Regions from separate parts of the Mediterraneibacter torques genome, predicted to be linked through region 2. Evidence: a T-box and tRNA genes for the amino acid it is inferred to sense, from the RefSeq annotation. Region 2 holds a T-box; the other holds one or more tRNA genes.
The links. The T-box of region 2 lies ahead of ACH9UM_RS11185 (valine--tRNA ligase). A T-box ahead of a tRNA ligase gene usually reads a tRNA of that ligase, here a tRNA-Val.
Positions count from the first base shown of each region.

Region 1: it encodes a tRNA-Val, which carries the amino acid that the T-box ahead of ACH9UM_RS11185 (valine--tRNA ligase) is inferred to sense. The anticodon was not compared.

Region 1 is NZ_CP172594.1:2,845,234-2,855,634, forward strand. Features, by position in the region: gene ACH9UM_RS13130 (Spy0128 family protein) at 1-2,406, opposite strand, end outside; gene ACH9UM_RS13135 (response regulator) at 2,802-3,578, opposite strand; tRNA gene ACH9UM_RS13140 (tRNA-Lys) at 3,878-3,950, opposite strand; tRNA gene ACH9UM_RS13145 (tRNA-Phe) at 3,986-4,058, opposite strand; tRNA gene ACH9UM_RS13150 (tRNA-Met) at 4,083-4,156, opposite strand; tRNA gene ACH9UM_RS13155 (tRNA-Thr) at 4,187-4,259, opposite strand; tRNA gene ACH9UM_RS13160 (tRNA-Tyr) at 4,303-4,384, opposite strand; tRNA gene ACH9UM_RS13165 (tRNA-Val) at 4,399-4,471, opposite strand; tRNA gene ACH9UM_RS13170 (tRNA-Asp) at 4,478-4,551, opposite strand; rRNA gene ACH9UM_RS13175 (23S ribosomal RNA) at 4,624-7,604, opposite strand; tRNA gene ACH9UM_RS13180 (tRNA-Ala) at 7,825-7,897, opposite strand; tRNA gene ACH9UM_RS13185 (tRNA-Ile) at 7,935-8,008, opposite strand; rRNA gene rrf (5S ribosomal RNA) at 8,015-8,132, opposite strand; rRNA gene ACH9UM_RS13195 (16S ribosomal RNA) at 8,199-9,729, opposite strand; tRNA gene ACH9UM_RS13200 (tRNA-Ser) at 10,175-10,262, opposite strand.
Region 2 is NZ_CP172594.1:2,380,175-2,390,575, forward strand. Features, by position in the region: gene ACH9UM_RS11185 (valine--tRNA ligase) at 1-1,444, opposite strand, end outside; T-box leader at 1,653-1,927, opposite strand; gene ACH9UM_RS11190 (IS4 family transposase) at 2,425-3,678, opposite strand; gene ACH9UM_RS11195 (InlB B-repeat-containing protein) at 3,982-8,817, opposite strand; gene ACH9UM_RS11200 (glucosaminidase domain-containing protein) at 9,127-9,939, opposite strand; gene ACH9UM_RS11205 (SDR family NAD(P)-dependent oxidoreductase) at 10,077-10,401, opposite strand, start outside.

The DNA of each region.
Region 1 (10,401 bases), 470 kb from region 2:
TTTGCTGATTGCAAGAGCGCCCGGAAGCTCAAGCGCAAGCCTTCCGTTATTTCCCAGATAAACATTTAAGTAATCGGGATTATTGATATTATCCCAAATCGGATCGATCACTACATCCGCCGTATTTGTTATGTTCTCTGTTTTATCATCTATCAACGCATCGATTCTTGTCAATCGTGCAGAACCGGACTTGATAAAGTATTCTCCCTTGTCATTTATACCGAAGTTCGCACTTGCCTGCTGGAAGTTTGATCCCGTAAAGGCTACCTTGCCGTCGATTTCTTCAACCTGACCTCCGTTTAACTGCACATACGGTCTCTTATAATAATACGTCTGATCCGCACTCGGCTCGTTCTTTACTGCCATTGTACAATCTTTATCTGTATAAATCGGAGTATCTTCTGTAAAATAATAAAATGTATTTTTCTTTGCCGGTTGGAAAGAAGCAGTCGTATTGCCCAATGTCTTTCCATTCGGATCTATGTATTGTCCGTTATAATAGTTTGAATAGAAATACGGAACTCCATTCTCATTATGAGCGTTCAGATATTGCTGAAGCGCCTCGTCATCTGCATCATTCGGGTTTAGTCCGTCGGCAATTCTTTCCCGGACCTCCGGCTTGATGCTGACACCATAGAAGATACGGAGCGGATATGCCTCCTGTATATCCATCGTTTTATTTCCGTCACTGTCTGTATCTAACGTAAAGTGACGAAGCGGGATCAAACCTGCCGGAATCTGTACTGTAACTGTATCACCGGTTTTCAGGTCTGCCCCTTTCTTCACCTGAACGATAATATCTTTTACATTACCGTTCGGATAAAGTTCTGTATCTCCTGTTGCACTTCCTTCATATTTATATGTAGTAACACCGTTTTCAGTAACCGGTTCTCCTACCGGATCGAATATCTGATCTGCAAAGACCAAACTCTTAAATTCATCCACCTGCATATATTCGCCGAGCTGATCGGTAAATGTAATATATCCTACCTTACCCGGATCATACCCTTCTGTCTGTGTCGGAAAACCAAATCCTGTTTCCAAATCCGATGAAATCTCATTAAATATATTATTCAATTCATCTGCATCCGTTGCCGCTTTATAATAATCAGAATTATCTGTGCGTTTTCCTAATGTACAAGAATAGCGATTAGGTCGTGTACTGCTTGTAGCAGTCGCATCCGGATAGTTGCTAGAAACCGCATGCATATATCCGTTAAAGTTACCAGCGCTTGTATTTGTATCGTTCGGATTCGCATCCCGGAACACGCCGATACTGTAGATCAAAGCATTCGCATCCTTCAACTCTTTTGCGTTCGTAATGGCGGCAGCTGCAACACTGTTACTCCAGTCACTATTCGACGTCGGCTGACCATCTGTGAAGAAAACGACAACTTTCTGCGCCCCTTCTCTGGTTCCTCCAAGCTGAAATGCTCTCTGCGCCTGATTCAATCCAAAATCTGCGCGAGTTGCTCCTGCTGCAATCAGACTATTCACTGTTGAGGTCAAGTCCGAAATATTTTTCGTTGTGTAAGACTTTAATTCCGTTACAATTTGTGAACGATTATAATTGTTATTTATAAAATCATTTCCAATGTTGTCACTTTCATCACTTGCAAATTTTACAAGGGAAACTCGATGCTGTAATTTTATATCATCAATGGAATCATTCATTTTAGCTGTTTGTTCCACAAAGTTATTTACTGCATTTTGCAGAGCTTGCAGCTTCGTAATATTTGTTCCCAAATCTCTTCTCTCGTAAAATTGGATGTGATTTGGATTGGAATCTTCTGCGGATATCTTCGGCTCGACCGTTTGTCCATTTAATTCCCAGTGCGTAAATTCCCACCAAAACAGAATTTTTTGACCTTCAGAAGTAATTTTGCCTCCATCCTTTGTGTAATATTCTTGATCTTCTGTTTCACTAAGATTTCCTGCATATATCTCTTCATATCGATATCGCTCACTCTCAGGCCTAGTTCCCATATGCGGTGAATTTTCCATAGAACCTGACGTGTCTACTACCAGTACGATATCCAACGGTCTGCTAACCGTCTTTACTGTATTCGATGTAGATGACAATGCCGATAATCCAACTAAGAAATCAGAATCGCCTTTTTTGACACTTGGTCTGCTTCCGCCCTCAAGCTGAATATCCTCTGTGAGTACTGTTTTATCTGTCCAGATACGTCCGATGTTTTCTGTCGAATCTTTTACAACCTGATTCCAAGTATCCACAGTAGACGGATCTGACACAGAGGTTTCATCAAACGCTACCGCCGGAGTCGGAGTCGAATCTGAGGCATAGACTTGTCCCATACCACCGGGTATCATTCCGAGCACCATAGCCCCGGCAAGAAAAATCGCCAGCGCTGAACGCAGTTTACTATTTTTCTTTTTCCTCATAGTCACTATCTTTCCTTTCTTGCTTATTTACAGAATTATTTATATTCCTATTAACCCTGCATCAATCTATATAAAATCAATGGAGTATTTGACATCATTTCACTAAATTCATCACTCCCCTTACATATTTTTTCTAAATAATGCAAAATAGCTCCATCTTTTCAACAGCATATAAAATCATACGTTAACAAAGTGTGAATAACTTGCCATTTTCTCCTTTTTCAAGCTATTATATTTTTACTTTTTCACATTTTCCGCATTAATAATCCACTATATGTGAAAAACCGATCTATTGTCGAAATTTTAATAATTTCTACAATAAATCGGTTTTACTTTTTCTCTGTTTTTAGTTATCTTCCCTGAATTTATACCTGTTGATTCGGGCATTTGTTTCTTCAGCCCATGAATACTCCGTCATATCCCCCCCGGGTATCAATGCCGCTTCTAACACTTTTCCCTGTACCGGATAATATATTTTCTTCTATCCACATATAATAATCACAGTCCACATTGGCATAATTAATCCAACAGGCAGCCCGTTTCTTAACAAATACATCTTTAATCCCATATGTACTGAATATCTTATTCAAATCCATAACCGCCCTGCGATACAGATTTTTTACCTTTTCATCGTACAAACGATTCTCCCAGAGTTTGTCAACGGCTTCTTCCATTGTCACAACTCCGCCTTTATTGTCCACACATAACGCAAGCAGTTCTTTTGCCTTTTTATTGGAAAATATCACAAGTTCTCCATTAATAAATAAGTCGAATCGGCCAAATGTCCTAATATATGCCGGCTTCTTCTGTCGCCGACTGAGAAGTTTTGCATTTCCCATAGTCCATGTTAAATCTTCCATAGTATACGGCCTGATCATATAACCATCCGCTTTTATCCGAAGTGCCTCCAATATATATTCTGTATGTTCTATAAAAAATACAAGAACTATTTTAGGATTTAATTCCCGTAACTTTTCTCCGAGCTGAAGTCCGTCCATACCATTTAATTCGATATTTATAAAAGCCGCTTCCACTCTATGTCTGGAAACATATTTAAGCGTTTCCGCAGAATCATTAAACTTCCCGCTCAGCTCTACATATGAAAATTGTTTGCATTGTTCTTCAAAAAGACGGATAGCTTCTTCATCGTAATCTGCAATAATAACTTTCATAACATCATTTCATCCTTCTTACACATAATATATTTTTATATACTCTGTTTATTCCTCTTCCGAAGGGCAAACGACTGTGTTTTGCACCATATCCATATGATGATTCATCCATATGAGCTCATATCCAGTACCAATATCCATATTATATAATTTTCTGACCATTTTTTGCAAGTAAAAACAGTAGACACTAAAAAAGTTTATGTCTACTAAAATGATTCTATATCGCCAAACGGTAACATGCCGCCAATACAAATAACGGGAACACTATTCAATCATAGTATTCCCGCTATCATTCACAGTGAGCGTGCGGGGATTCGAACCCCGGACAACTTGATTAAAAGTCAAGTGCTCTACCAACTGAGCTACACGCCCTTATTCAATTATATTCCTTTTAATTACAAGGAAAATGCCCAGAGCCGGAATCGAACCAGCGACACGAGGATTTTCAGTCCTCTGCTCTACCAACTGAGCTATCTGGGCTTATACACAATATACTTGTGTAAATTGCGGGAGCAGGATTTGAACCTGCGACCTTCGGGTTATGAGCCCGACGAGCTTCCAGACTGCTCCATCCCGCGATATGAAATTAATTATCTCTATTGAGATCAAGCCGATGATCGGACTCGAACCGATAACCTGCTGATTACAAATCAGCTGCTCTGCCAATTGAGCCACATCGGCGTGTTTACTTCTTTTATAATGTATATTCAGAAGTATAATTAAATGGATGGAGGTGGATTCGAACCACCGAAGCAATTTGCAGCAGATTTACAGTCTGTCCCCTTTGGCCACTCGGGAATCCATCCTTATTTTTTTAAAGTGGGGCCTATAGGGCTCGAACCTATGACCCTCTGCTTGTAAGGCAGATGCTCTCCCAGCTGAGCTAAGACCCCACATAACGACCCAGAAGAGACTCGAACTCTCGACCTCCGCCGTGACAGGGCGGCGCTCTAACCAACTGAGCCACTGGGCCACTTTTTAATTCAGGTTATACCCTGAAAACTACATACAAAGAATCTTTTTTCATCCATTGCCTATCTCCGCTTTGGTTATGCCCTCGACCTATTAGTAACAGTCAGCTCCATGTGTTACCACACTTCCACCTCTGCCCTATCTACCTCGTCGTCTTCAAGGGGTCTTACTAACTTGACGTTATGGGATATCTCATCTTGAGGGGGGCTTCACGCTTAGATGCCTTCAGCGTTTATCCCTTCCCGGCTTGGCTACTCTGCTATGCACTTGGTAATACAACAGATACACCAGCGGCCAGTCCACCCCGGTTAGTCTCGTACTAAGGGCAGCTCCTCTCAAATATCCTACGCCCACGCCGGATAGGGGCCGAACTGTCTCACGACGTTCTGAACCCAGCTCGCGTACCGCTTTAATGGGCGAACAGCCCAACCCTTGGGGCCGACTACAGCCCCAGGATGCGATGAGCCGACATCGAGGTGCCAAACCACTCCGTCGATGTGAACTCTTGGGAGTGATAAGCCTGTTATCCCCAGGGTAGCTTTTATCCGTTGAGCGATGGCAATCCCACTTTATACCACCGGATCACTAAGTCCTACTTTCGTACCTGCTCCACCCGTCGGTGTCGCAGTCAAGCTCCCTTCTGCCTTTGCACTCTTCGAATGGTTTCCAACCATTCTGAGGGAACCTTTGAGCGCCTCCGATACCCTTTCGGAGGCGACCGCCCCAGTCAAACTCCCCACCTGACATTGTCCCCCAGCCGGATCACGGCTGCTGGTTAGAAACCCAATACTGCAAGGGTGGTATCCCAACATTGACTCCATGGCAACTGGCGTCACCACTTCCTAGTCTCCCACCTATCCTGTACATGCAATATCGAATCCCAGTATCAAGCTAGAGTAAAGCTCCATGGGGTCTTTCCGTCCTGGCGCAGGTAACCAGCATCTTCACTGGTATTTCAATTTCACCGGGTGCATTGTTGAGACAGTGCCCAAATCATTACGCCTTTCGTGCGGGTCGGAACTTACCCGACAAGGAATTTCGCTACCTTAGGACCGTTATAGTTACGGCCGCCGTTTACTGGGGCTTAAGTTCAAAGCTTCGCTTGCGCTAACCTCTCCCCTTAACCTTCCAGCACCGGGCAGGCGTCAGCCCATATACCTCACCTTTCGGTTTCGCATAGACCTGTGTTTTTGCTAAACAGTTGCTTGGGCCAATTCTCTGCGGCCATTCGCATGGCACTCCTTCTCCCGAAGTTACGGAGTCATTTTGCCGAGTTCCTTAACAATGCTTCTCCCGTCGGCCTTAGGATTCTCTCCTCATCCACCTGTGTCGGTTTACGGTACGGGTATCCTGTAAACAATAGCGGCTTTTCTTGGCAGCCAGCTCACACACTTCTCTACTTCTTTTCGATCCGCATCACGTCTTCGGATTGCACACCGGATTTGCCTGATGTACTCCTACCTCGCTTGCACCGGTCTTTCCATTCCCGGCTTGTGCTCTCTGTCTGCGTCCCCACAGTTCTGTTACAGGATAGTACAGGAATTTCAACCTGTTATCCATCGACTACGTCTTTCGACCTCGCCTTAGGCCCCGACTTACCCAGGGCAGATCAGCTTTACCCTGGAAACCTTAGATATTCGGCCAAGAGGATTCTCACCTCTTTCTCGCTACTCATTCCGGCATTCTCTCTTCTTAAAAATCCACTGCTCCTTTCGGTACAGCTTCGTCTCTTTAAGAATGCTCCTCTACCGATGAACAGTGATCAACGCAGACCAACAGCAGTCTGTTTCATCTGTTTTGGAATCTTCTTGATTTCATCAAGAAGCTTTCCTCTTGCATTGATCTGTATTGATCACTGTTCATCCCTGAGCTTCGGCAGTGTGTTTCAGCCCCGGACATTTTCGGCGCACCTCTCGACTAGTGAGCTATTACGCACTCTTTTAATGGATGGCTGCTTCTAAGCCAACATCCTAGTTGTCTTCGAAATCCCACATCCTTTTCCACTTAACACACATTTTGGGGCCTTAGCTGCAGGTCTGGGCTCTTTCCCTTTCGACTACCCAACTTATCTCGGATAGTCTGACTCCCATACATCATCTACACGGCATTCGGAGTTTGATATCCCTTGGTAAGCTTTGACGCCCCCGTAGGAATTCAGTGCTCTACCTCCGCAAGACTTGTATGAGGCTAGCCCTAAAGCTATTTCGAGGAGAACCAGCTATCTCCGGGTTCGATTGGAATTTCTCCCCTATCCACACCTCATCCCCACCCTTTTCAACGGATGTGGGTTGGGTCCTCCATTGCCTTTTACGGCAACTTCAACCTGGACATGGATAGATCACCCGGTTTCGGGTCTACTCCGACTGACTTTCGCCCTGTTCAGACTTGGTTTCCCTTCGGCTCCGCACCTTCAGTGCTTAACCTCGCCAGCCAGCGTAACTCGCCGGACCGTTCTACAAAAAGTACGCGGTTCATCATATAAAGATGTTCCACAGCTTGTAAACATATGGTTTCAGGTTCTTTTTCACTCCCCTCCCGGGTTTTCACCTTTCCTTCACAGTACTATGCGCTATCGGTCACTAAGGAGTATTTAGCCTTACGGGGTGGTCCCCGCATATTCAGTCAAGGTTCCACGTGTCTCGACCTACTCTGGATACCGCCATGTCAACTCGCCTTTCGCTTACGGGACTTTCACCCTCTTTGGTCAGCTTTCCCAAAACTGTTCTGCTAAACTTGTTGAATCAATTCCGCGGTCCGAACCCCGGGATGCACGCATCCCGGTTTGGGCTCTTCCGTTTTCGCTCGCCGCTACTCACAGAATCACATGTTGTTTTCTCTTCCTCCGGCTACTTAGATGTTTCAGTTCACCGGGTTCCCTTCCTGACGTTATGGATTGGCGTCAGGATAACTGAGGTTTGCTCAGTTAGGTTTCCCCATTCAGAAATCTCCGGATCGATGGGTATTTGCCCCTCCCCGAAGCTTTTCGCAGCTTATCACGTCTTTCATCGGCTCTTAGTGCCAAGGCATCCACCATACGCTCTTATCAGCATAACCAAACGATAGTTGTTCACGGGAATGAACTTCTATCCACACATGTATAGCGTTACATGTGTTGGTTCTAGGCCAATTTATTTTTAGTTTGTTTTCTTCAAACTTTATAGTAATTGTTAAATAACATTACCTCGGATGTCTTGATTAGATATTTTATCTTATCATTGATTTTCTCTGTATGCAGTTTTCAAGGTACACATTTTGACTTCTTCAAGAAGTCAAGTGGAGAATACGAGAGTCGAACTCGTGACCTCCTGCTTGCAAGGCAGGCGCTCTCCCAACTGAGCTAATCCCCCATATTAAATTATTTTTTCATATTATCCTTAATGGATATGGGCTTAAGTGGACTCGAACCACCGACCTCACGCTTATCAGGCGTGCGCTCTAACCAGCTGAGCTATAAGCCCATTTTAATTTGGCGGCCACCTACTCTCCCACACCGTCTCCAGTGCAGTACCATCGGCCGTTCAGGTCTTAACCATCGTGTTCGGGATGGGAACGGGTGTTACCCCTGAACGCATCGCCACCAAAAAGTTTTGTCATCCTTGATGACTAAACAATAGACAACGACTCACTCTACTTATATTTCTTCCTTAGAAAGGAGGTGATCCAGCCGCACCTTCCGATACGGCTACCTTGTTACGACTTCACCCCAGTTATCGGTCCCGCCTTCGGCAGCTCCCTCCTTACGGTTGGGTCACTGACTTCGGGCGTTACTGACTCCCATGGTGTGACGGGCGGTGTGTACAAGACCCGGGAACGTATTCACCGCGACATTCTGATTCGCGATTACTAGCGATTCCAGCTTCATGTAGTCGAGTTGCAGACTACAATCCGAACTGAGACGTTATTTTTGGGATTTGCTCCACCTCGCGGTCTCGCTTCCCTTTGTTTACGCCATTGTAGCACGTGTGTAGCCCTGCTCATAAGGGGCATGATGATTTGACGTCATCCCCACCTTCCTCCGGGTTATCCCCGGCAGTCTCTCTAGAGTGCCCGGCCTGGCCGCTGGCTACTAAAGATAGGGGTTGCGCTCGTTGCGGGACTTAACCCAACATCTCACGACACGAGCTGACGACAACCATGCACCACCTGTCTCCGCTGCCCCGAAGGGAAGGACGCATTACCGTCCGGTCAGCGGGATGTCAAGAGCAGGTAAGGTTCTTCGCGTTGCTTCGAATTAAACCACATGCTCCACCGCTTGTGCGGGGCCCCGTCAATTCCTTTGAGTTTCATTCTTGCGAACGTACTCCCCAGGTGGACTACTTATTGCGTTTGCTGCGGCACCGAATGGCTTTGCCACCCGACACCTAGTAGTCATCGTTTACGGCGTGGACTACCAGGGTATCTAATCCTGTTTGCTCCCCACGCTTTCGAGCCTCAACGTCAGTTACTGTCCAGTAAGCCGCCTTCGCCACTGGTGTTCCTCCTAATATCTACGCATTTCACCGCTACACTAGGAATTCCACTTACCTCTCCAGCACTCTAGATGAACAGTTTCCAATGCAGTCCCGGGGTTGAGCCCCGGGTTTTCACATCAGACTTGCCCATCCGTCTACGCTCCCTTTACACCCAGTAAATCCGGATAACGCTTGCACCATACGTATTACCGCGGCTGCTGGCACGTATTTAGCCGGTGCTTCTTAGTCAGGTACCGTCATTTTCTTCCCTGCTGATAGAGCTTTACATACCGAAATACTTCTTCGCTCACGCGGCGTCGCTGCATCAGGGTTTCCCCCATTGTGCAATATTCCCCACTGCTGCCTCCCGTAGGAGTTTGGGCCGTGTCTCAGTCCCAATGTGGCCGGTCACCCTCTCAGGTCGGCTACTGATCGTCGCCTTGGTAAGCCGTTACCTTACCAACCAGCTAATCAGACGCGGGTCCATCTCATACCACCGGAGTTTTTACCCCCGCACCATGCGGTGCTGTGGTCTTATGCGGTATTAGCAGTCATTTCTAACTGTTATCCCCCTGTATGAGGCAGGTTACCCACGCGTTACTCACCCGTCCGCCGCTCAGTCACAATCCTCTTCATCCGAAGAATCTAAGCAAAGTGCTTCGCTCGACTTGCATGTGTTAGGCACGCCGCCAGCGTTCATCCTGAGCCAGGATCAAACTCTCGTTAAAAGTGTTTGTCTTGGTCAAGAATCACTACTAGCAATTCTTTCCCTCTTTACTGTTTTGGTTTGTTTTCAAACCGTTCTTAAAAATTTTTCTCTTTAAAGAAATTTTCAAGGGTTGTTGTCTATTGTTCAGTTATCAAGGTTCTTTCTTTGTTCTGTCTCAAGCGACAGCTTTTATATTTTATCAAAAGCTTTATCGTTTGTCAAGAACTTTTTTAACTTTTTTCATTTTCTTTTTTGTGGAGCTTTCTCTCAACGAGTCAGCTCATCTATAATACCATTTTGTTTCATCTTTGTCAACTGTTTTTTACAATTTTTTCAAACTTTTTCGACTTGTTTTTTTCAAGCCTCCAGGTATTATATTACGTGTTTTCTCACCCGCTTATGCAGAATACCATAAAGCGTACAAAGCTTCCTTCAATCTGAAAACTTTTTGAGATAACACTTAACGGAGAAAGAGGGATTTGAACCCTCGCGCCGGTTTCCCGACCTACACCCTTAGCAGGGGCGCCTCTTCAGCCTCTTGAGTATTTCTCCTGATTCTGAATCCGACTGTTTACACAGCTTTTTTTCAATTCTTGCTTGATAATGCGAAATTTATTATACTAAACGTTCTATATAATGTCAACCATTAATTTAGTTTTTTTTAACCTTTTTCCGCCCTTTTTCAGCAACT
Region 2 (10,401 bases):
GCACGTCTGTCGGATAGAAGTAATCAAGATCTTCCGTCTTATCAGGCCAGCCGAGTGTAGAGAACGGCCAGAGCGCTGATGAAAACCATGTATCAAGCGTATCTTCATCCTGTGTAAAATGCGTGCATCCGCAATGCGGGCATTTCTCCGGAGCGTGTCTGTCTACGACAAATTCTCCGCATTCGTCACAGTAATATGCCGGAATTCTGTGTCCCCACCAGATCTGTCTGGAAATACACCAGTCTTTGATATTTTCAAGCCAGTGAAGATAAATCTTATCGAAACGTTCAGGCACAAATTTTAATTCTCCGCTTTTGAGCGCCTCGATCGCCGGTTTTGCAAGCTCTTCCATCTTCACGAACCACTGCTGTTTGATGAGCGGCTCAACTGTCGTACCGCATCGGTCGTGTGTTCCGACTGCATGTGTATGCGGAACAACTTTCACGAGATATCCCTGCTCTTCAAGATCTTTTACGATTGCCTTTCTCGCCTCATAGCGTTCCATACCTGCGTATTTTCCGCCCTTTTCATTGATCGTAGCGTCATCGTTCATTACATTGATCTCTTCCAGATCATGACGTTTTCCTACTTCAAAGTCATTCGGGTCATGTGCCGGAGTGATCTTTACCGCTCCTGTTCCGAACTCTTTGTCTACATAGTAATCCGCCACGATCGGGATCTCTCTGTTTACAAGCGGAAGGATCACGTTTTTGCCGATAATATCCTGATATCTCTCGTCATCAGGATGTACCGCGATCGCCGTATCTCCAAGAAGCGTCTCCGGACGCGTTGTCGCGATCTCAAGGAAACGGTCTGTTCCTACGATCGGATATTTGATATGCCAGAAATGTCCTTCCTGCTCTTCATGCTCTACCTCTGCATCTGAAAGAGATGTCTTACATTTCGGACACCAGTTGATGATCCTTGATCCTTTGTAAATATATCCTTTTTCATATAATTTGATAAATACTTCTTCAACCGCTTTCGAGCATCCCTCATCCATCGTAAAACGCTCTCTGTCCCAGTCGCAGGAAATACCGAGCTTCTTAAGCTGATTCTCGATTGTTCCGGCATACTCTTCTTTCCACTGCCATGTACGCTCAAGGAATCCTTCCCGTCCAAGTTCTTTCTTATCAATACCTTCTTCTTTGAGCTGATTCGTAACTTTTACTTCTGTAGAGATAGCCGCATGGTCCGTTCCCGGAATCCATAACGCATTGTAGCCTTCCATTCTCTTATAACGGATCAGGATATCCTGCAATGTGTTGTCAAGCGCATGACCCATATGAAGTTTTCCGGTAATGTTCGGAGGCGGCATCACCGTTGTAAACGGTTTTCTGCTCCTGTCAACCTCAGCGTGAAAATATTTGTTTTCACACCACTTCTCATATAATTTTTCTTCGATCGCTTTCGGATCATATGTCTTTGCCAGTTCTTTGCTCATTCTTTTTTCCTTTCTTTGCTTTCCCTCATTTTATTGAACAAAGTGAGCAAGCCCACTTCAACTCTCCGCCCCTCATAAGTGAGGGGCTTGGCACTTTGCACGCGCCAAAATTTCGGACAAACCCGACTTTGACCAGCCGCCGATACTCAAAACAGTCCACCGGACTGTTTTATCGCATGCTTGGCAACAAAAAACGCCCTTTACATCTGTAAAGGGCGAATTCTCCGCGGTACCACCTTATTTCATATATGCTGTCACACATATATCTCTCACATTCTATAACGGGAACTACTCCGGGATAACCTACTTCAATCGTTCAATCATCCGGTTCAGAAGCTACCTTCCATCATCCTTTTTCCGAAACTGCCTTTCAGCCGGATCTTCTTCATCTTTTGCTCAATCTCCTGCAAAGCTTCCTTAAATTCTCCGGGCAGTTCTCTCTGGCGGTTGGAATAATGTACTCCTCTTCATCAATACCTTTACCTTAAAATAACTACCACATACTATAGACATAAGCGCCGTATTTGTCAAGATTTTTAGAGAATCTTAAGACTTTAACGCAACAGTTCAGCCATATAGTGTTCGGGAAGCACAAAACATGCTTGCATGTTTTTGCGAGCGGACATCTGTATGTGCTGAGCGCCTTTTTATGAGTAAAACAGTGGCGGCAGCCACAATAAGCACGCAGTGCGGTTTTACGAATGGCGCGGGCGGAACTGTTGCTCTCAACCAAGCCTGCCATACAGTGTTCGGGAAGCACAAAACATGCTTGCATGTTTTTGCGAGCGGACATCTGTATGTGCCGAGCGCCAGTCGCCCCCCCCCACCCGTAAAACGGGCAATGTCGTTAACTTAAGAGTATTTGTTAAAAAAAGCTGTATGCTAATAAAGTGATTGGATTTATTGTTACAAATAATCGCATCACAAATAGGACTGCTGATTTTTTTAACAGTCCGATAGCCTTTTGGTTATGTTTTTATTTAAATACAGCTTTTCATATGGCTGTAATATCTCCGACGTGTATGTTTTCGGTATCTACCAAACTTTCTATCAGGGCGGATAATGGGACATGTTTTGGAAGCTTCTTCCACTATCCGGCATATCATCTCGTAACATATGGACAAGGGCGACCGCAAAAGGTGTACGATACAGTTTTTTATACGGTTTAATATATAACTACGGTTAGCCTGGTAAGCATGCCTATTATTGATAGACACAATGATTTTTGAATCTGATTCCGACTTTATAACCGCAACTAGATTGGATAAATACATTGCTGCAAAGAACTCCTGTTGGATACTGGCAGGCTTAATGCTGTTAAAGGCTTCTATTTCAAGCCTGTTCTTAAGTTCTCTATATTTGCTTTCAACTCCCCAACGAAACTGGTATAAATCTGGAAAGTTCTCCTTAGCTATCTGCTCGGGCATCAGATTTGTCACTAGATATTCTGTGCTGCCGTCTTCCAATAAAAAGTGAATGCTCCTTAAAGTAAGGGATTCTTTATTACAAGAAGCAGGATATGTAAACAAAGCATCTTCCTGTTCCGATATAGCTTTCTTAAACGTCTTTGGCACACGCATAAGAAACAGAATTCCTTTGGAGTTTAGATAGTGAAACATGTCTTCGGAAGGATATCCTCTGTCAAAAAGTATGATACTGTTTGGAAACCTAGGTAAAAAATCTACATGAGCTTTAGCCGATTCCCGTTCATTGTAACGATAGGGATGAAGAGAAACGTCAATCAGAATATCGTTTATTACATCATAAAGAACGGATGCGGAAGCAAGAGGCGATATGATTTTTGTCTTGTTTGGGTTACCTCCAAACACTTCATAATTCTCTTTTGATTCCGGAATCTGTATCGTACTTCCGTCAACGGCATAAATATGGAAACCATTCCAAGTGCGTAAATTTACTGGTTGAAAATAGAATTGTTTCACAGAAAGACGGAATAATTCAAGAAATGCTTTATGAGAAATACCCTGTCTTGCCTTTGAAATTGCCTGTTTTGATACAAATATTGGAAGATCAGATGGAAAATTTTCTAAAAATCGGGCATAGTTTATAGGAATGGATTTATGAACCGACTGGAGCACAAAATAAATCAAGTTAGAAAAAGAAAGCTTTCCAGAACGTGTAAAAGCATTACCTATACGATGCCTTGTCAAGAAATCTTCTGATGTAATAAGGTCATTGGAAGATTGTAAAATGGATGTTAAAAGTTTTGTATTCATAAAATCACCTCGCATTGAAAAAGTAATCAACGCAAGGCAACATTTTTTTCGCATTTTATCAAGTGCTTTTAGACATTTTTATTTTATATTTTTGATATATCTTAAGTTGATGACATTGCCCGCATAGCAGGTGGATTTTAGTCTCAAATAACTGCACACCACGCACTTATTTGAGACAGGCTAAAGCCTAATATGTAAAAACGACGCTGATCCGTAAAATAGATCAGCGCCGTCTCACTGTTTTAAATCTTTATTTTTTCATTCTGATTTCAAATTATTCTCATCAGTTTGAATATCCGGCGATTAGTCTTCTTTTTTCCGAAGAACTGTAACTGCCGCTCCTGCCGCTAATGCTAATCCTGCAAGCGGAATGATCGGTGATACGCCGTTGTCTCCTGTCTGAATTGCTTTATCCTCATCTTTCGGATCCTCCGGTTTTGGAGTTTCAGGTTTCGGATCTGCCGCTACTTTTTCAAAGTTTGCTTTCAATGTTACATCTCTGTCCACTTTAAATGCATACTCTGCTTTATCGGAAACTTCCTTACCGTCTACTGTCCAGTTCACGAACTTGTATCCGTCTTTTGCCGTTGCAGTTGCCGTTACGACATCTCCTGCTTTATAGCTTTCTTTTGCAGGATCAAGTTTTACTGTTCCCATCTTGTCGTCGTTTACAGTTACGTTCAGCTTGAATGTATCTTCTGTTACCGGCGGTTTCGGCTCTTCTTTCGCTTTGAAGTTCGCTGTCAGTTCCATATCCTTTTCTACAGCAAACTCGTACGCTGCAGAATCGGAGAATACTTTACCTTCCGATGTCCAGTTTACAAACTCATATCCTTCTTTTGCTTCTGCGATCACGATTACTGTATCGCCTTTTGCATAGTTTTCTTTCACCGGATCGACCGCTACAGTTCCCATCTTGTCGTCATTTGCTTTTACTTTTACTGTAAATGTTTCTTCTACAGGATCTTTTGCTTTGAAGTTCGCCTTAAGCTCCATGTCTTTGTCAACTGTAAACTTGTACTCTGCTTTCTTAGAAACTTCTTCATTGCCTACTGTCCAGTTTACGAACTCATACTTGCTTTCGTCTTTTACTTTCGCAGTTGCCGTTACTTCTGTTCCTTCTTTGTACTTATCAGCTTCCGGACTAAGCTTTGCCGTACCCATCGCTTCATCGTTTACTGTTGCCGTTACTGTGTATGTCTTTTCTACAGGCGGCTGCGGCTCTTCTTTTGCTTTGAAGTTCGCTTTAAGCTCCATGTCTTTGTCAACTGTAAACTTGTACTCTGCCTTCTTAGAAACTTCTTCATCGCCTACTGTCCAGTTTACGAACTCATATTTGCTTTCGTCTTTTACTTTCGCAGTTGCCGTTACTTCTGTTCCTTCTTTGTACTTATCAACTTCCGGGCTAAGCTTTGCCGTACCCATCGCTTCATCATTTACTGTTGCCGTTACTGTGTACTCTTTTACTTCAGGAACGTCTTTTACCACCGTGATCTTATAGTTTATTCCTTCTGATGCCGCTACAGTTACTGTTCCTTCTTTCACACCTGTTACTACGTTTCCGGCAGATGCTTTGTAGAAGCTCCATCCGTTATCATCACTCGGATAAGCTGCAACTTTATTATTATTTCCTGCCCAGTTGTTCAGATAATAATTATTTGCCGAAACAGAGAATCCTCCGTTTGCTCTTGCTCTGATCGTCAATACCTGCTCTGCATCCTTCAGTTCCACATTATTTCCAGAAATATTAATGTATTTGCCTGACGCGGCATCTTTCATCGTATAGCCTTCGCCTGATTTGGTAAGCGTCCACATAAAGTCTTTCGCAGTCTCATCATTATTAAAGTTGACCGCTTTCATTCCAAGACCTTTTTCAGAACCTGCTGCTGTACTTACCGTATTCAGCATGATATGACTATTATTTCCGAATAAATATGTTCCTTCTGTGATTTCTGAAATTGCTTTGTAAGGCGGCATGTTCTCACGTTTTTCCAAACTTACGATACCGTCTTTTGTCACTTCGGATTCATTTAAAATCTTGCCCGGTACGTTATATGTCTCGCCGATCTTGATTGTTACTTCTTCCACATCATTTTTCACGAAGATGAAGTATGTCTTGTTACCGATCTTCACAGATGTTTTGCCTTCTGCTTTTCCGGTAATTGTGATATCTGTCTTAGCACCGATTGTCTCATCTTCATACATTTTGCCTGTTACCTTCGCAACATAGCTATATTTTTCATTTCCCGTTGCCGGATTCAACAAATAGTAATTATTGCCTTCTACAGTTGCCTTCATAGCGATCAAGTATTGACCACCGTTCTCAATTTCTGAGAGTTCACTGATTTTTGTATATCCTGGGATCTCACTATCAACTACATTGTCATCTTTTCGATAAAGTTCAAAATCACATTTGCCTTTACTATCTACAGAACCATTTCTATCGAAATGGAATTTACTTGCATCATCTTTCCAAAAATACAAATATTTGCTGTTTGAAGCGTCTTCTGCCTGCTGTAACGTAAATGCTTCTCCATTTTTAGCAACCGTAATAACCGCCTCTGTCTCGACAAGTGGTCTGTTAGCTCCTGATGATGATTTTGGTCCGAGATAAACCTTTTTCCCATCCTCTGTTACTGCTGTGATCTTATACTGGTTTTCTGTTCCCTCCTGTTTATCAAACGTAAACAGGCATTTACTGATCTTCTTCTCACCGCCATTATCAAACTGTGCATTAGTTCCAAGCGCTACCGAAGCCTCTTCTTTTATCGGGATATTTTCTTCAACTACTTTTGCAACATGATTAAAATTACTGCTTGCAGCAGATGGATTTACCGCATAATAAGTTCCATCATCCGCCTTTGCCGTAATTAAATATTTCGTACCGCTTGTAAGTTGAGAAATATCTGTCACTTTCTCATACCCCGGCATTCCCAGATCATTTTTTGCACCTGGCGCCGCTTTCCATAATTCCATGTGACACTGTGCCACATCACTGCTGTATCTGTCAAAGTGCAGCTTAGAAGTATCGCCCTTCCAGAAATAAAGATATGCACCGCCTGTTCCTTCTGTCATATCTTTTAAAGATACCGTTCCATCCTCATGTGACTCTAATAAAATTTCTGTCTCTGTCTCTGCGCTTACACACTGTGACGGTGCTTTTTTATGGTTCACATATACTTTCTTATCTCCAGCCTGTGCGGAAATTTTATATGTATTTTCTTTATTTGCCACACTCTCAAATGTAAACATGCAGTTATCCAAGGAGACTTTCTCTCCATTAAAATTCGCCTGTGCAGTTGCAAGCTGTGCTTTTACCTGTTTCTCAACTGCCTGTGCATCCTCTCCTACCAATGTCACATCTGCAATATTTTTATCAAGACCGTCTAATGTGCTGTCACTGTAATTTCCTGTCTTGTCTGTATATGTTTTCGTATCTCCTACACGAAGATCTACGATCTCATAATCTTTTTCATCTGTTACGATTACATCGACTGTCGTCTTTTCACCTTCAGACTCAACTGTTACAGTCGCTTTTTCCATTCCTGTTACTGTTTTAGATGTCAATGTCACTTCGCCGTCAGCATATGCTGCTGTTACTGCGTTTTCATTGTCAGAAGAAACTTCCACTTTTGCGCCATCTTTTAAGCCGTTTACTGTCAGTTTTTTCGACATATCAGATGTCATTGTAACATCTGCCACAGTACCGTTTTCGTCTGTGCACCAGATATTTCCGATTGCTGCGCCTTTTGCAACGTCTTCAATATCAAAATCTTCATACGTAATCACAGTTCCGTCACTCTCATAAAGAAGACCGATCGTTCCGTCAGGAAGAATTGTCAGACAAGAGTATGCGTAATATGCAGATCCGTTAATGCTGTAGTTATATTTCCAGTCAAGTGTTCCGTCATCCTGCACTAAGCCTACGAAAATCTTTCCCGCCGCACGTCCCGATGAAGACGATGGAGTTGCAAACAAGATTGCTGTTTTACCATCAATTTTCTTCGGATATGTAATTGCTGTCAACTGACAATTCAGCCAGTAACTAATCCCCATATTTTTTTGCGTTGACCATGTTTCTCCAAAATCATCCGATGTATAATATCCGCCATGGCGAGTAAACATATACAATTTTCCATCTGCCTCAGTTACAACTGCTTCTGAACTCCATCCAGATACAGACTTTCCTCTTTCCCACGTCTTACCGCCATCATCCGAATAAATAGCCACGCTATTTTTATCTGAACCTGTAAATTCATATGCCGTAAATAAGATCCTGCCTTTAGAAGTAACCATACCTCGTCCCGGTCCTACTAAAAGAGACTGCTCATGATCTTTTCTCATATTGACAATCGTAGGTACAGACCACGTTGCTCCTGCATCTTCCGATGTTGTCAGGTACAAATAATCTGTCGGCCATACCTGAAACGGCGAATCAGCTTCAAACAGATTCGCATCTACATCTTTCCCTTTAATATTAAAATAAGCGTCAACTGTATAACCTTCTACGATTGCGTCATTCGCATCTTTAATCACATATGCAGAATCAGATTCTTTCTTATCATTCTTTTCCAAATGATATGTATAGTTAGCTTCATTCTGACGATCATTTACCCAACAATTCTGCCATTTCCTTGCGTCTGCCAGAAGAATATTTCCGTTCTCATCATGACTTTTACCTGCGACCAGTACATGACTCGCGCCATTCAGCGCATATCCTGCCGGAAAAAGGTCTGCAATCATGTACACCTTTTCTCCGTCCGTTGCCATGGCAGGATCGATAAACGTTGTAGAATTGTTATTATGCGTGTTCCCGTTATCACCAAGGTAATTAGCAAACGTATAGTGCCATGTCTTTCCTTTGTCTGTCGAACGGGATACGATCGTATCCAGTCCACCACCGTCTAAACTCGTATTCCATCTGGCATCGCAGCCGGCTACCAATGTGCCGTCATCAAGAGATACAAGACACGGAATTCTAAACCTTGTACTTCCTCCCGTTCCACTCCAGAATGGCTGTTCTTTCGTTGTTCCGTCTTGGGGCTTCACGCCATCTGCCGCCATAACTGTTCCCGGCACACTACTGACCGTTAAAACCGCGGCAAGCAGAAGCGCTAAAGCCCTTCCTCTTTTTTTCATACTTTTTCCCTCCGTTTATTTTTAGGCTCATGTCAATCCCCCCGAAGTGCCAAAAGGCATATTCCGGGATTGTAAGCGATCGCCAAGTTCTCGGCGAACTCAGACTTTGGCTTATCGCCATTACAAAAAAGAAAAACCGTATTAAACCATCTACGATTTTCCATTTTACACCTTATTTATATTATACTATTCGCCATATTGTTTTTCAATGAGATTGCCCTTGACAAAACCACTGAATTTTTCGTGCTAAACAACAGTGTTTCCCTTCAATTTTTTGTGTATTTTACACAATTTTAGCTAACAATATTTCTATTTCTTCATATCGTGGATCATTCGGACGATATCATATCCGTAGTTATCTCCCGTTGCCCAGCCAAGCCCTTCAGGATTTTCCTGCTGCCCCAGCCATTCCACATATGGAGCCGTTCCTTTTTTTACATACTCATACCGATCATCTACACACTTCCCATTCAAAGGGTCTGCTGTGGCATATGCTTTCAGATGTTGAATCTGCGCCCTGATCCCGGTCCGCACATCAGGATAAGAGTTCCCGGGCACACCCCCGCCTGTTGTACCTAATCCCGCAAAATTAAACTGTTCGACAGAAGCATCTCCGCCATACTGCAAAAATCCCGTTTCTTTCATCGTCTGCACAAAAGCAACTTCCGGACGAACGCCTTCTGCCACCGCTTCATCATAATACATCCTGCAAAACACTTCTATAGACTCTGCTCCACCTTTGGAAAGAGCTTCTTTCGGATAAGGTTTTCCTGCCGTCTGAAAATAATCTACCATCTCATCAACTGTTACGCGGCTGTTTCCCATAATCGGATACTGTCCGTCAGCGATCGTTTCCTGTGATTCTTCAGCATTTCCCGCTGTATTTTGAGCGTTGTTTTCCCTTTGGTCTTTCACTTCATTTTTCTCTTGATCATTTCCTTTGTTTTTTTCGTAAACTTCCGCTTCTCCTTGTACAGCCGCTTCCTGCTTATTCTTGTCCTTCTCATGTGCCTGCGAAGAGAGCCGCCCTGATACTGATGCCAGTGCAATCGTTAAAACAAGAAGTACCGCCAGACCCGCTTCCATATATAATTTCATTTTCCGCTCATTTTGACGCGCCATATATTCACCATCCCAGAAATTTAAAATATCTCAACGGAACAACTTCCGCTGAGATATTATATTAGCACATGTTCAAATATATGAAAAGGAATCCCTTCCCGGTAAATTATTTTGCAAACAATATTGCAACGCCATATTTACGCGCGCGCCATTCCATCTACACTAAGAACTACGCCTGTAATATAGGACGCTTCATCAGATGCAAGAAATACAAATGCATTTGCAATGTCTTCCGGCTGTCCGAGTCTGCGAAGCGGAATCTGTGCGATCATCGGCTCGATCACGTTTTTCGGAACGGCTTTCATCATGTCTGTTTCCGTAATTCCCGGAGCAACTGCATTGACACGGATTCCTTTTGGCCCAAGCTCTCTTGCCAGAGAGATCGTCGTACCGTTTACCGCAAACTTAGACGCCGGATAAGCAAATCCGCTCGGCTGACCGGAAATACTTACCATTGAAGAC